Regions from separate parts of the Achromobacter sp. EB05 genome, predicted to be linked through region 1. Evidence: riboswitches for the same ligand, from Rfam matches in the RefSeq annotation. Region 1 holds a riboswitch; the other holds the start of a gene.
What was found. A riboswitch is a leader RNA that binds a small molecule or an ion and turns the genes downstream of it on or off. The one in region 1 is predicted to bind glycine.
Positions count from the first base shown of each region.

Region 2: linked by a shared signal. The riboswitch ahead of AAID08_RS18680 (D-amino acid dehydrogenase) and the one ahead of gcvT (glycine cleavage system aminomethyltransferase GcvT) in region 1 are both predicted to bind glycine.

Region 1 is NZ_CP155917.1:5,525,633-5,532,858, reverse strand. It holds gene AAID08_RS25235 (arginine/lysine/ornithine decarboxylase) at 1-186, shown strand, start outside; gene AAID08_RS25230 (NAD(P)/FAD-dependent oxidoreductase) at 204-1,406, shown strand; gene AAID08_RS25225 (superoxide dismutase) at 1,667-2,281, shown strand; gene AAID08_RS25220 (ZIP family metal transporter) at 2,309-3,202, shown strand; glycine riboswitch at 3,281-3,373, shown strand; glycine riboswitch at 3,407-3,529, shown strand; gene gcvT (glycine cleavage system aminomethyltransferase GcvT) at 3,613-4,713, shown strand; gene gcvH (glycine cleavage system protein GcvH) at 4,815-5,192, shown strand; gene gcvP (aminomethyl-transferring glycine dehydrogenase) at 5,284-7,226, shown strand, end outside.
Region 2 is NZ_CP155917.1:4,109,916-4,117,141, forward strand. It holds gene AAID08_RS18650 (trans-sulfuration enzyme family protein) at 1-975, opposite strand, end outside; gene AAID08_RS18655 (methionine ABC transporter permease) at 1,022-1,678, opposite strand; gene AAID08_RS18660 (methionine ABC transporter ATP-binding protein) at 1,656-2,765, opposite strand; gene AAID08_RS18665 (MetQ/NlpA family ABC transporter substrate-binding protein) at 2,857-3,696, opposite strand; gene AAID08_RS18670 (CopD family protein) at 3,831-4,256, opposite strand; gene ampC (class C beta-lactamase) at 4,342-5,622, opposite strand; glycine riboswitch at 5,759-5,849, shown strand; glycine riboswitch at 5,851-5,937, shown strand; gene AAID08_RS18680 (D-amino acid dehydrogenase) at 5,982-7,211, shown strand.

The DNA.
Region 1 (7,226 bases):
CCTCCGGGCATTCCGCTGCTGATCCCGGGCGAGCGCTTCAACCGCACCATCGTCCAGTACCTGCAGTTCGCGCGCGAGTTCAACGAGCGCTTCCCGGGCTTCGAGACCTACATCCACGGCCTGGCCGACGAAGTGGGTCCGGACGGCGAGAAGCGCTATTACGTTGATTGCCTGATCGAAGACTGATCGGGTCCGGAGTCCTGATGTTCGATGTCGCCGTTCTCGGCGCCGGCGCCGCTGGCATGATGTGTGCCGCGGTCGCCGGTCAGCGCGGCCTGCGCGTGGTGCTGGTGGATCACGCCGAACGGCTGGCCGAGAAGATCCGTATCTCGGGCGGCGGCCGCTGCAACTTCACCAACATCGGCGCGGGGCCCGCCAATTTCCTCTCCGACAACCCGCATTTCTGCCGGTCGGCGTTGGCGGGCTACACGCCGCAGGACTTCCTGGCGCTGCTCAGGCGCCACCGCATCGCCTGGCACGAGAAGCACCGCGGCCAACTGTTCTGCGACGATTCCAGCGAATCCATCATCGAGATGCTGCGCGCCGAATGCGATGCCGGCGGCGTGCAGTGGCGCATGGCTTGCCAGGTGGCCGAGGTTGCCCATGGCGAGGCCGGCTTCGAACTGCGCACCAGCCAGGGCGTGATCCGCGCGGCCAAGCTGGTGGTGGCCACCGGCGGCATGGCGATCCCGCAGTTGGGCGCCACCGATTTTGGCTTGAAGCTGGCGCGCCAGTTCGGCCTGAAGGTGGTCGAGCCGCGGCCGGCGCTGGTGCCGCTGACCTTCGACGCCGCCCACTGGCAGCCGCTGGCCGAGCTGTCCGGCGTGGCGCTGGAGGTCAACCTGGCGACGGGGCAGGGCAAGGCGCGCGGCGAGTTTCTCGAAGACCTGCTGTTCACCCATCGGGGCCTGTCGGGCCCGGCGATCCTGCAGATCTCCAGCTACTGGAAGCCGGGCGAGCCCATCGTCATCGACCTGGCGCCGGGGCGCGACCTGGCGGCCGAACTGCTGGCGGCCAAGTCCGGCAACCGGCAGCAGTTGCACACGGTGCTGGCCGGCCTGTGGCCCAAGCGCCTGGCCGACCGCTGGCTGCAGCTGGCCGAGCAGGGCGGCAAGCCGGGCCTGGCGGCGCTGCGCCTGGCCGATGCGCCCGACAAGACCCTGCGCGCGCTGGCGCAGGACATCCACCAATGGACCCTGGTACCCAGCGGCACCGCCGGCTACAAGAAGGCCGAGGTCATGCGCGGCGGGGTCGATACGCGCGGGCTGGACCAGAAATCGATGCAGGCCCGCGCCACGCCCGGCCTGTACTTCATCGGCGAAACCGTGGACGTCACCGGCTGGCTGGGCGGCTACAACTTCCAGTGGGCCTGGGCCTCCGGCGTGGCCTGCGGCAAGGCGCTCTAGCGGTTCCGGGCGCTGCCCGCGTTCCCCGTGCTCCGGCCACATTCCTTCCCGGGCGCGACGCCCGCTTTGTCCAACGCTTTTCGCGCCGCCGGCGCGGGCACGCTTCGTGCTGCTCGCCAAGGGCTGTCCGGCCCATAGCCTGCCTGCATGACAGGCATTGCAACGTTATCGTTGTCGTATCAAATAAAAATACCTATCATTTGTATTTTCAAAAATAAGACGCTCGCCCTCGTCGGCGGCGTTGCCCGACGGAGATCGCCTTGGCCTACACCCTGCCGCCCCTGCCTTACGCCTACGACGCGCTTGAACCGCACATCGATGCGCTGACGATGGAGATCCACCACGGCAAGCATCACCAGACCTACGTCAACAACCTGAACGCCGCGCTGGAAGGCGCCGGCATCGCCACCGACGAGCCGGTCGACGCCCTGGTGGCGCGCATCGACCAGTTGCCCGAGGCGATCCGCGGCGCGGTGCGCAACAACGGCGGCGGGCATGCCAATCACAGCCTGTTCTGGGCGGTCATGTCGCCGCGCGGCGGCGGCGAGCCCGACGGCGCGCTGGCCCGCGCCATCGATGCCGAGCTGGGCGGCCAGGCAGCCTTCCGCGATACCTTCACCAAGGCCGCGCTGACGCGCTTCGGCAGCGGCTGGGCCTGGCTCAGCGTGACGCCGGACGGCAAGCTGGCAGTGGAAAGCAGCGCCAACCAGGATAGCCCGCTGATGCAGGGCAACACGCCGATCCTGGGGCTGGACGTGTGGGAGCACGCCTACTACCTCAAGTACCAGAACCGCCGTCCGGAATACATCGGCGCCTTCTACAATGTGATCGATTGGTCCGAGGTGGCGCGCCGCTACGCCGTCGCCGTGGGCTGAGCCGGCATCGCGCGAGGGCAGTGGACCATGAACACCTTCAGCCGTCATCGCATCCGGCCCGCGGCCACCAGCGTCAGCGTCTGGACGCTGGCGGTGCTGGTCGCCTGCCTGGGCCTGCACCAGGCGTGGGTCTATTTCGATGCCAATGCGCCGCACGTGGCCGACGCGCTGCTGGGCGGCATGGTCGCCGCCGGCGCCACCGCGGCGGGCACGCTGCCGATCCTGTTCGCGCGCACCATCCCCCAGAAGATGCAGGACAGCATGTTCGGCTTCGGCGCCGGCGTGATGCTGGCGGCCAGCGCGTTCTCGCTGGTGGCGCCTGGCATCGCGGCGGCCGAGTCGCAGGGCGCCGGCCCCTGGGGCGCGGGCCTGACGGTGGGCGCCGCCATCCTGCTGGGCGCGGCGGCGCTGCTGCTGATGGATCGGCTGTTGCCGCACGAGCATTTCATCAAGGGCCGCGAGGGCATCGAGGCGCACCGCCTGCGCCGCGCCTGGCTGTTCGTCTTCGCCATTACGCTGCACAACCTGCCCGAAGGCCTGGCCATCGGCGTCGGCTACGCCGGCAACGATCCGCTGCGGGGCACCGCGCTGGCCACCGGTATCGCCATCCAGGACATCCCCGAAGGATTGGTGGTGGCGGTGGCGCTGATCGCCGCCGGCTACAAGCGCGCGTTCGCGGTGGCGCTGGGCATGCTGTCGGGCCTGGTCGAGCCGGTCGGCGCGGTGCTGGGCGCGGTGGTGGTGGGCTGGTCGGCGGCATTGCTGCCGTGGGGGCTGGGCTTTGCCGCCGGCGCCATGCTGTTCGTGATCAGCCACGAGATCATCCCCGAGTCGCACCGCAAGGGGCACGAGGTCTACGCCACCTGCGGCCTGATGCTGGGCTTCGTGCTGATGATGCTGCTGGACACCGCGCTGGGCTGACACGGGCGCGGCGGCGACCGGCCAGCGTTCACGGATCAACAACGCAATCGCGTTTCGCGGTATGCTTTCGGCGCTGTCACGCATGTTGCGGGAGAGAGCGGCCGTTCGCGGCTGCCGCCGAAGGCGCAATTCGCCCGGAATCGCTCAGGTATCCCATACCGCGCATGCTTGCCCTGTCCCGGTTTTCACCGCGCGGACGCGGCAAAGCAGCACTCTGGAGAGACCTGGCGCCGCTGCCCAATCAGGGACATAGCGAGCAGCCCAGGCGCCGAAGGTGCAAACCCGCCACGCGGGGCAACTCTCAGGCAAAAGGACAGAGGGGCGGAAGATTCAGCCGTTGCGTGGGCGCATCCCGTCCGCCGGCGGCATTCCGTAACCCTGGCAACGCTGCCGCTCCGGAGTACCCGCGCATGTCCGCACCCCTCAAACGCACCCCGCTGGCCGACGAACATATCGCCTCTGGCGCCCGCATGGTCGACTTCGGCGGCTGGGACATGCCCCTGGCCTACGGCTCGCAACTGGAGGAGCACCACGCGGTGCGCCAGGACGCCGGCATGTTCGACGTCTCGCACATGCTCAACGCCGACATCACCGGCCCCGACGCCTACGCCTTCCTGCAGCGCCTGGTGGCCAACGACGTCGCCAAGCTGACCGTGCCCGGCAAGGCGCTCTACACCTGCATGCTGAACCCGCAGGGCGGCGTCATCGACGACCTGATCGTGTATTTCTTCGCCGCCGATGAATGGCGCGTGGTGGTCAACGCCGGCACCGCCGACAAGGACATGGCCTGGATGCAGCGCGTCAGGCAGGCCGGCAAGTTCGACGTCACCATCACGCCGCGCCGCGACCTGGCCATGATCGCCGTGCAGGGCCCCAACGCCCGCGCCAAGGTCTGGGCCGCGCGCCCCGCCTGGCAGGCCGCCAGCGAGCCGCTGACCCCGTTCGTGGCCGCCCGCGTCGGCGACGACACGCTGGTCGCGCGCACCGGCTACACCGGCGAAGACGGCTTCGAAATCGTGCTGCCCGCCGCCGAGGCGGTGCAACTGTGGCGCGACCTGGCGGCCCAGGGTGTGCGCCCGGCCGGCCTGGGCGCGCGCGACACGCTGCGCCTGGAAGCCGGCATGAACCTCTACGGCCAGGACATGGACGAACTGACCCAGCCCGGCGAAGCCGCGCTGACCTGGACGGTTTCCCTGAAGAACCCCGAGCGCCGCTTCATCGGCCGCGACGCGCTGGAGCAGTTCGCCACGCCCGCCGCCTTCGTCGGCCTGAAGCTGCAGGAACGTGGCGTGATGCGTGCCCACATGGCGGTGCGCGCCAAGAACGGCACGGGCGAACTCACCAGCGGCACCATGTCGCCGACGCTGGGCGTGTCGATCGGCTTTGCCCGCCTGCCGCAAGGCGTGGTCGCGGGCGACACGGTCGAGGTCGACATCCGCGGCAAGTGGGTGCCCGCCCTGGTCTGCAAGCTGCCGTTTGTCCGTAACGGCAAAGCCGTCGAACACTCGTAAACTCGAAGCTTCGCGCCGCAGGCCCGCCCCTTTTGGGGCGCAGGCCGCCGGCGCGAGGCGCGCAACACCATTTCCTTATCCGAATCCCCCCAGGAGTTCCCATGAGTCTGCCCACCGATCGCAAGTACACCGAGTCCCATGAATGGGTCAAAGCCGAAGGCGACGTGTTCGTCGTCGGCATCACCGATACCGCCCAGGACCAACTGGGTGACCTGGTCTTCGTCGGCGACGTCAAGGTCGGCGCCAAGCTGAACGCGGGCGAGACCGCCGGCGTGGTCGAGTCGGTCAAGGCCGCCTCCGACATCTACGCGCCCGTGGCCGGCGAAATCGTCGCGTTCAACGACGAGCTGGAAAGCAACCCCAACCTGATCAACGAATCGGCCTTCACCGCCTGGATCTTCAAGATCAAGCCGGTCAACGCCGCCGATGCCGACAAGCTGCTGGACGCCGCCGGCTACGAAGCCGTCGCCAACGGCTAAGCCGGCCGGGGCGGGCGCGGCGCTGGCGCCGCCGCCCGTCCATGCATCACCGTCCGTCCCCCCCGACGACACCGCCATCCCGAGATCCCCCATGTCGCGCGCCCTAGACACCCACACCGACTTCATCCCCCGCCACATCGGCCCCTCCGACGCCGATCAGGCCGCCATGCTTGCCGCCATCGGCAGCCCCAGCCTGGACGCCCTGATCGAAGAAGTCGTGCCGCCCAAGATCCGCAGCCAGGCGCCGCTGGCGCTGCCGCCGTCGCGCAGCGAAGCCGACGTGCTGGCCGAACTGAAGCAGATCGCCGGCCGCAACAAGGTCTACCGCAACTACATCGGCCAGGGGTACTACGGCACGCAGACGCCCAACGTGGTGTTGCGCAACATTCTCGAGAATCCCGCCTGGTACACGGCCTACACGCCGTACCAGCCCGAGATCTCGCAGGGTCGCCTGGAGGCCCTGCTGAACTACCAGACCATGGTCGCCGACCTGACCGGGCTGGACATCTCCAACGCCTCGCTGCTCGATGAAAGCACCGCCGCCGCCGAAGCCATGACGCTGGCGCGCCGCAGCGCCAAGTCGCAAAGCCCGGTGTTCTTCATCTCGCGCCACGTGCATCCGCAGACCATCGAGGTCGTGCGCACGCGCGCCGAGGGCCTGGACATCGAGATCGCCGTCGGCGACGAGGCCGATGGCCTGCCGGAGTGCTTCGGCGTGCTGCTGCAGTACCCGCACAGCACCGGCTCGGTGGCCGACTACCGCAAGCTGGCCGAGACCGCCCACGCGCAGGGCGCGGTGGTGGCCGTGGCCACCGACCTGCTGGCGCTGGCGCTGCTGGCCGCGCCCGGCGAATGGGGCGCGGACATCGCCATCGGTTCGGCCCAGCGCTTCGGCGTGCCGTTCGGCTTCGGCGGCCCGCACGCCGGCTTCATGGCCTGCAAGGACGCCTTCAAGCGCAACATGGCCGGCCGTCTGGTCGGCGTGTCCAAGGACGCCCAGGGCAACCCGGCGATGCGCCTGGCGCTGCAGACGCGCGAACAGCACATCCGCCGCGAGAAGGCCACCTCGAACATCTGCACCGCGCAGGTGCTGCTGGCCGTGATGGCCGGCATGTACGCCGTCTGGCACGGCCCGGCCGGCATCCGCCGCATCGCCGAGCGCGTGCAGCGCTACACCGCCATCCTGCGCGCCGAACTCGGCAAGCTGGGCATCAAGGTCGCCAACGACACCTTCTTCGACACGCTGCTGCTGGAAACCGGCCCGGCCACGCCCGCCATCATCACGGCCGCCGAGTGCGAGCACATCAACCTGCGCCGTGTCGACGGCGCGCGCCTGGCCGTGTCGCTGGACGAGACCGTCACCGCCGCCGACCTGCAGGCGCTGGTGAACGTGTTCGCCGCCGGCCTGGAACGCGACGACGTCGAACTGGACATCGACGCGCTGGACGCCAAGGCGGCCGGCGGCATCCCCGCCGCGGTGGCGCGTGAAAGCGCCATCCTCAAGCATCCGGTGTTCTCCAGCGTGCAGTCGGAAACCGACATGCTGCGCTACCTGCGCAAGCTCGCCGACAAGGACTTGGCGCTGGACCGCACCATGATCCCGCTGGGCTCCTGCACCATGAAGCTGAACGCCACGGCCGAGATGATCCCCATCACCTGGCCCGAGTTCGCGCTGGTGCATCCGTTCGCGCCCGCCTCGCAGAGCAAGGGCTATGACGAGCTGATCACGCGCCTGTCGGCCGCGCTGTGCGAGATCACCGGCTACGACAACATCAGCCTGCAGCCCAACTCGGGCGCGCAGGGCGAATACGCCGGCCTGCTGGCGATCCGCGGCTACCACCAGGCCAACGGCCAGCACCAGCGCAACGTCTGCCTGATTCCGTCGTCGGCCCACGGCACCAACCCCGCGTCGGCGCAACTGGCCGGCATGGACGTGGTGGTGGTGGCCTCCGACGCCAACGGCAACGTCGACCTGGGCGACCTGCGCGCCAAGATCGAACAGGTCGGCGACAAGCTGGCCGCGCTGATGATCAC
Region 2 (7,226 bases), 1.4 Mb from region 1:
CCGGCCCGCGGCCAGCCCCCCCTTCAACTCGAACGCCACCAGCCCGCCGCCGGCCGCCTGCTGGCGCTGCGCGATCTCGGCGCCGGCCGTGCCCGCCAGGCCCGGATAGAACACGTCGGCCACCGCCGCGTGTTCGCGCAGGAACTTCGCCACCTTCAATGCCGATTCGCTGTGACGCTCGACCCGCAATTCCAGCGTCTTCAGGCCGCGCAGCACCAGGAAGGCGGTGAACGGCGACAGCGTCGCGCCGGTGAAGTAACGCAGGCCCTGCAGGCGGATCGCGTCGATGTGCTGCTTGCGGCCGACCACCGCGCCGGCGAGCAGGTCGCCGTGGCCGCCCAGGTACTTGGTGGCCGAGTGCAGCACGATGTCGGCGCCGTGTTGCAGCGGCCGTTGCAGCACGGGCGTGGCGAAGGTGTTGTCGACGATGGTCAAGAGCCCTTTGCCGCGCGCGATGGCCGAGATGGCGGCGATGTCGACCAGCCGCAGGTTGGGGTTGGCCGGCGTCTCGAAATAGACCGCGCGGGTCTTGGGGCCGATGGCGGCGGCCACGGCTTCCGGGCGCGTGAAATCGGCGAACACGGCGTTGATGCCCAGGCGCGGCAGCCCCTGCGCGAACAGCGTGAAGGCGGTGCCGTAGACGATCTGGTCGACCACGATCTCGTCGCCGCTTTGCAGCAGCGACAGCAGCGTGGCCGAGATCGCCGCCATGCCCGACGCGGTGACCACGCCGGCCTCGGCGCCTTCGAGCGAGGCCAGCCGCTCTTCCAGCAGGGCCTGGGTCGGGTTGCGGGTGCGGCCGTAGACGTAGCCCGATTGTTCGCCGAGGCGAATGCGGTCGAAGGCCTCGATGCTGTCCTGGGTGTAGGTGGAGGTCAGGTAGAGCGGCGGCGACAGCGCGCCCTGCTCGTCCAGCGGGTCGTAGCCCAGGTGGATGGCGCGGGTGGCGAAGCCGTGGTGTTGCGAGTCGGACATGGATACCTCCGGGAATCAGCTCGGGGATGCGGACGGCGCGGCGCCGTCAGCGCTTGTGGTCGGCGCGGCGCGACAGCCATTCGCCGGTGAATTGCACGATCGAGACCAGCGCGATCAGGATCACGATCACTTCGAACATCACGCGGGTCTCGTAGCGTTCGTAGCCATAGCGGATGGCCAGGTCGCCCAGGCCGCCGGCGCCCACCGCGCCGGCCATGGCCGAGGCGTTGATCATGGCGATGACGCTGACGGTCATGCCGCCGATGATGCCGGGCAACGCCTCGGGCAGCAGCACGTGGCGCACGATGTGCCAGCGGCGGCAGCCCATGGCGCGCGCGGCCTCCACCAGGCCGTGGTCGACATCGTTCAGGCTGACCTGGGCGATGCGCGCGAAGAACGGCACCAGATTGGCCGACAGCGGCACGATCGCGGCCCAGGTGCCGAGCGTGGTGCCGACCAGCATGCGCGTGAACGGCAGCATCGCCACCAGCAGGATGATGAAGGGGATGGCGCGGAACGTGTTCACGGTGATCGACAGCGCTTTGTTCAGGCGCGGCCGCGGATACAGGTTGCCCGGCGCGGTGACGGTCAGCACCACCGCCAGCGTCAGGCCGGCGGCGATCGCGATGAGCGCGGACACGCCCACCATGGTCAGCGTCTGCAGGAAGGCCTGCAGGTATTTATCCAGCATCGGCAGCGACATAGCCCAGTACCTCGATCTGATCGGCCACCAGCGCGGCGCGCGCGGCCTCTTCCTGTAGAACGGCGGCCGGCACCGACACCAGCAGGCTGCCCTGGGCGTGGCCGCGCAGGCGGTCCAGCCCGCCATGCAACAGCGTCGCGCCCGGCCCCAGCGCCGCCAACGCCTGCAGCGAGACGCCCTCGGGACGGCCCTGCCCGGTGAAGCGCAGCCGCAGCACTGCCAGGCCCGCGCCGCCTTGCAGGTCCGGCACCAGCCGCGCGGCCAGGTCGGCCGGCAGGTCATGCTGCAACGGCCGCAGCAACGCACGGGTGGCATCGGCCTGGGGATTGCCGAACACGCGCCAGACCTCGCCGTGCTCGACCTTGCGGCCGCCGTCCAGCACCAGCACCTTGTGGCAGACCTCGCGGATCACCGCCATATCGTGCGTGATCAGCACCACCGTCAGGCCCAGCTTGCGGTTGATGTCGCGCAGCAGCGCCAGGATCGACTGAGTGGTTTCGGGGTCGAGCGCCGAGGTGGCCTCGTCGCACAGCAGGATCTCCGGGTCATGCACCAGGGCGCGGGCGATGCCCACGCGCTGCTTCTGGCCGCCGGACAGCTTGGAAGGATAGGTGTCGGCCTTGTCGCGCAACCCGACCAGGTCCAGCAGCGCGTCGACCTTGGCGCGCGCCTCGGCCGGCTTGACGCCCGCGACACGCAGCGGCAAGGCCACGTTCTGCGCCACGGTCTTGGCCGACAGCAGGTTGAAGTGCTGGAAGATCATGCCGATGCGGCGCCGCAGGCCGACCAGCGCATTTTCGTCCAGGCCGCCGACGTCCACGCCGTCGACCCGCACCTGGCCGGCGCTGGGCCGCTCCAGCATGTTGATCGAGCGCAGCAGCGTCGACTTGCCGGCGCCGCTGCGGCCGATGATGCCGAACACCTCGCCGCGCCCGATGGAAAAGGAGATATCGGCCAGCGCCGTTACCGTGCCCCGCGGGCCCTGGTAGCGTTTCTGCAGGCCGTCGAAAACGATGTGGGCGTCTTGCGCCGCGTCGGCGGCGGGCCGCAGGGCCGGATCCGCCAGGGGGATGTCGTGTTGCATCATGCTGTGTTCCCGAGCCGCCCGCGCGGCGGCGCGTGCCGCTCCGCGAGCGAGGATGGCGGCGGCGCCGGCTGGCGCCGCCGCGCGTTCCGGCTCAGAAGACCGGGATCACCGAGCCTTCGTACTTGCTCAGGATGAACTGGCGCACTTCCTCGGAGTGATAGGCCTTGACCAGCTCGGGCACCCAGGGCGCGTTCCTGTCTTTCTCGCGCACGGCGATGATGTTGACGTAGGGGTTGTTCTCTTTCTTCTCCACCGCGATGCCGTCACGCGTGGCGATCAGCCCAGCCTGGTAGGCGAAGCTGTTGACGATGGCGGCGGTGTCGACGTCGGGCAGCGAACGCGCCAGCACCACCGAGGCGCTTTCGACGAAGTCGAGCTTGCGCGGGTTGGAGGTCACGTCGGCCAGCGTCGCGGTGCCCGTGGCCGGATCGAAGCCGTCCTTGAGCGTGATCAGGCCCTGGTCGCGCAGGATCACCAGCGCACGGGTCTGGTTGCTGGGATCGTTGGGGATGCCGACCTTGGCGCCTTCGGGCAGGGCCTGCAGCGACTTGTATTTCTTCGAATAGAAGGCGATGGGCGAGATCAGCGTATTGGCCACCGACACGAGTTTGTAGCCGCGCTGCTTGATCTGGTCGTTCAGGAACGGGATGTGCTGGAACGCGTTGGCGTCCAGGTCGCCGTTGTTGAGCGCCTCGTTGGGGCTGGCGGTGCCGGTGATGACCACCGGCTCGACGGCCAGGCCGTTCTTCTTGGCGACCTGCGCCACCACTTCCCAGATCTGTTCGTCGACGCCGCCGCGCACGCCGACCTTGAGCGGCTTGGGATCGGCCGAGAAGGCCGGCCCGTGGAACATGGCGGCCGCGGCCAGCACGGCGCCCAGCAGGGCCTTGGCCAGCGTGCCCGCGCGGGCGGTGTAAGTGCGGGGAGTCATATGGAAATCGCCTCTCAGTCGATACGGTTATGAGGAGACGATTCTAGGGATGGCCCCTGCGCGCGCGAACGAATAGTTGGTTGAGTCGTTATTACAGGGGCGTTTGGATATGGCGCCGGCGCATAAGTGGCGCCTCAGAACGGCTTGACCACCACCAGCGTCACGATGACCGCCGCGGCGACCACCGTGAGCGGCGCGTACAGGTCGACCAGCGGCGCGCGTTTCACGCTGCCCTGCGACTGGCGGCGCAAGGCCGCGCTCTGCACGCCCAGCAGGCCCGACAGGACCAGCGCCAGCGCGATCTTGATCCAGATCCAGGTCATGGCGAACCAGCCGAAGGTCACGGCCAGGTGCAGGCCGACCAGCCAGGCCAGCACCATCGCCGGCGTGGTCACGAACAGCGTCCAGCGGCGCAGCGCGCCCAGCATCCTGCGTTCCTTGGGCGCCTCGTCGCTGTCGGGCGGCTGCGACGACAGCAGGAACAGCGACACGAACAGGGAGCCGCCCAGCCATGCGACCACGGCGGCGACATGCAGCATTTTGAGTAATTGGTAGGTCATGCGCGCGATTATCGCCGCAGCGGCGCGCGCCAGGGCGGAATCGGGTCCGACGGGTTTGCGCTACGGCAAAGACCGACGCCGGCGTTCACGGCGCCAGCGCCTTGAGCACCCGCAACGCCAGCCGCACCCGCGCCTCATTCGGATAGTTGCGGTTGGCCAGGATCACGATGCCGAGCTTGCGCGACGGCACGAACGCCACGTAGGCGCCGAAGCCATTGGTGGCGCCGGTCTTGTTGATCCACACTGCCTGCTGCGGCGCCAGCGGCGGTTGCAGGGCCTTGACCGGCAGGGTCTCGAACGCGACCTGGGCGGAATTGCCGTGCACCAGGTCTTCCACCGACACCGGGTAACGGTACTGTTCCCAGATCAGGTCCTGCGTCATCGCGCCCAACTGGTAATAGCCGGTATGGGTCTCGGCGATGGCGCGCTGCAGCGTGGCATCGACCGGCGTGGTGCCCAGGTTGATCTCGACGAAGCGCAGCATGTCGCGGGCGCTGGACTTCACGCCATAGGCCTCGTCCGCCAGCACGCCCGGGTTCACGCGCACCGGCGCATCCTGCTTGTCGTAGCCCTGGGCGTAGTCGGGCATCTTGCCCGGCGGCACTTCCAGGTAGGTATCGCGCAGGCCCAGCTTGGGAAACAGCCGCTGCTCCATCGCCACCACGTAGGGCTCGCCCAGCGCGCGCGCCGCCACCACGCCCAGCATACCGATGCTGGGGTTGGCGTAGGTGCGGCGCGTGCCAGGCGCGTACCGCGGGGTCCAGGCCTTCAGGTAGTCCATCAGTTGCGCCATGCTCTGCACCGCGTCCGGCACCTGCAAGGGGAAGCCGCCGGCGGTGTGCGTGGCCAGGTTCACCAGCGTCAGCCTGGCGAATTCGCTGCCTTGCAGCTCGGGCACCCACTTGGCCGGGCTGTCGGTGAGCGACAGGCGGCCCGTGGCCTGGGCGTAGGCGGCCAGCGTGACGGTGAAGGTCTTGCTGATCGACCCCAGTTCGAACAGGGTGTCGCTGGAGACCGCGCGGCGCGGCGCGCGCGAGGCGTCGCCGTAGTTGAAGAAGCGCTGCTCGCCGTCGCGGCTGACGCCGATGGCCATGCCGGCGATGCCGTACTCGCGCATGACCTCGGCCACGGCGGCGTCGACGGCGGCGGTGGCGCGATCGGCCTCGGCGGACGCGGGTGCCGGCGTCGCGGATGCCTTGGCGGTGGATGCCGGCGAGGATGCGGGCGTGGATACGGAGGTCGATGCCGTGGTTGCCTTGGCGGCGGGCGCTTGCGCGACGGCCGGGCCGGCCGAGGCGGCGCCGGCCAGGGCCAGCGTCAACGTCATGGACAGCAGGGAAATACGGAACATTGCCGGAGCGCGCATGCGGGATCGTCCTTTCGTTTTCCGGCCGGCGCGTGCCGGCGGTTCGGCGCCCAGTGTAGAGCCAATCCGGCGCCCCCCTGGTATTAACCCTGAGTCCCGCCCGCGCCGAATTTTGGCTATTCTCGGTGCGTCGATTCAAAACCCCGCAGAAGAGTCCCGCCCTCGTGGCGGGCGCCGACGGAGCAACCGCCCCGGAAACTCTCAGGCAACAGGACTGCGCGGTCTAGACAATCTGGAGAGAGGCGCCTGGCGCCCACCGAAGGGGAACCCGCGCCGCCGCGCCCGGGTGAAGCTCTCAGGTACAGAGACAGATGGGGTGCCACGGCCGTTGGGTCGTGGCCACGCCTTCTGGAGCCATCATGCCCCGCATCGCCATCATCGGCGCCGGTATCACCGGCGTCACGTCCGCCTACGCCTTGAGCAAACTGGGCTACGACGTCACCGTCTACGACCGCCAGCGCTATCCCGCCATGGAGACGTCCTTTGCCAACGGCGGCCAACTGTCCGCCAGCAATGCCGAAGTGTGGAACAGCGCCGCCACCATCATGAAGGGCCTGCGCTGGCTGGGCCGCCACGACGCGCCGCTGCTGCTCAATCCGCGCCCGAGCTGGCACAAGTATTCGTGGCTGGCCCAGTTCATGGGGCAGATCCGCAACTACCGCCAGAACACCATCGCCACCACCCGCATGGCGATCGAAGCGCGCGAGCACCTGTACGCCATGGCGGTGGACGAAGGCATCGACTTCGACCTGCAGCGCCGCGGCATCCTGCACATCTACCATGACGCCGCCAGCTTCGAGACCGCGCGCCGCGCCAACGCGCTGCTGCGCGAAGGCGGGCTGGAGCGGCACGCCGTCACGCCCGAGGAAATCCGCGGCATCGAGCCGACGCTGCAAACGCCCTGCCACGGCGGCTTCTACACGCCGTCCGACGCCACCGGCGACATCCACAAGTTCACCAGCGGCCTGGCGCAGGCGTGCCTGCGGCGCGGGGTGCGTTTCGAACAGGATGCCGACATCCGCGCCATCAGCCGCGACGGCCTGCCCTACGTGCTGGATATCGCGCGTGCAGAGGGCGCGCGGCGCGAACAGCACGAAGCCGACGCCATCGTGGTCTGCGCCGGCGCCGCCAGCCGCCAGTTCGCGCGGCAACTGGGCGACCGCCTGAACATCTACCCGGTCAAGGGCTACTCGATCAGCGTGCATCTGGACGACGCCGCGAGCCAGGCCGCCGCGCCCACCGTGAGCCTGCTGGACGAGGCCGCCAAGATCGTCACCAGCCGCCTGGGCGACCGCTTCCGCGTGGCCGGCACCGCCGAGTTCAACGGCTTCAACCTGGACATCCGCGCCGAACGCATCCAACCCCTGGTGGACTGGACCCGCCGCCATTTCCCCGGCGTGCGCACCGCGCGCGTGGTGCCGTGGTGCGGCCTGCGGCCGATGATGCCCGACATGATGCCGCGCGTCGGCCCTGGTAAGCGGCCGGGCGTGTTCTACAACACCGGGCACGGGCATCTGGGATGGACGCTGTCGGCGGCGACGGCGCAGATGCTGGCGGCGAGCGTCAGGCAGGCGGTGGCGTTGCCTTAAGCCCATGCCAGGAGA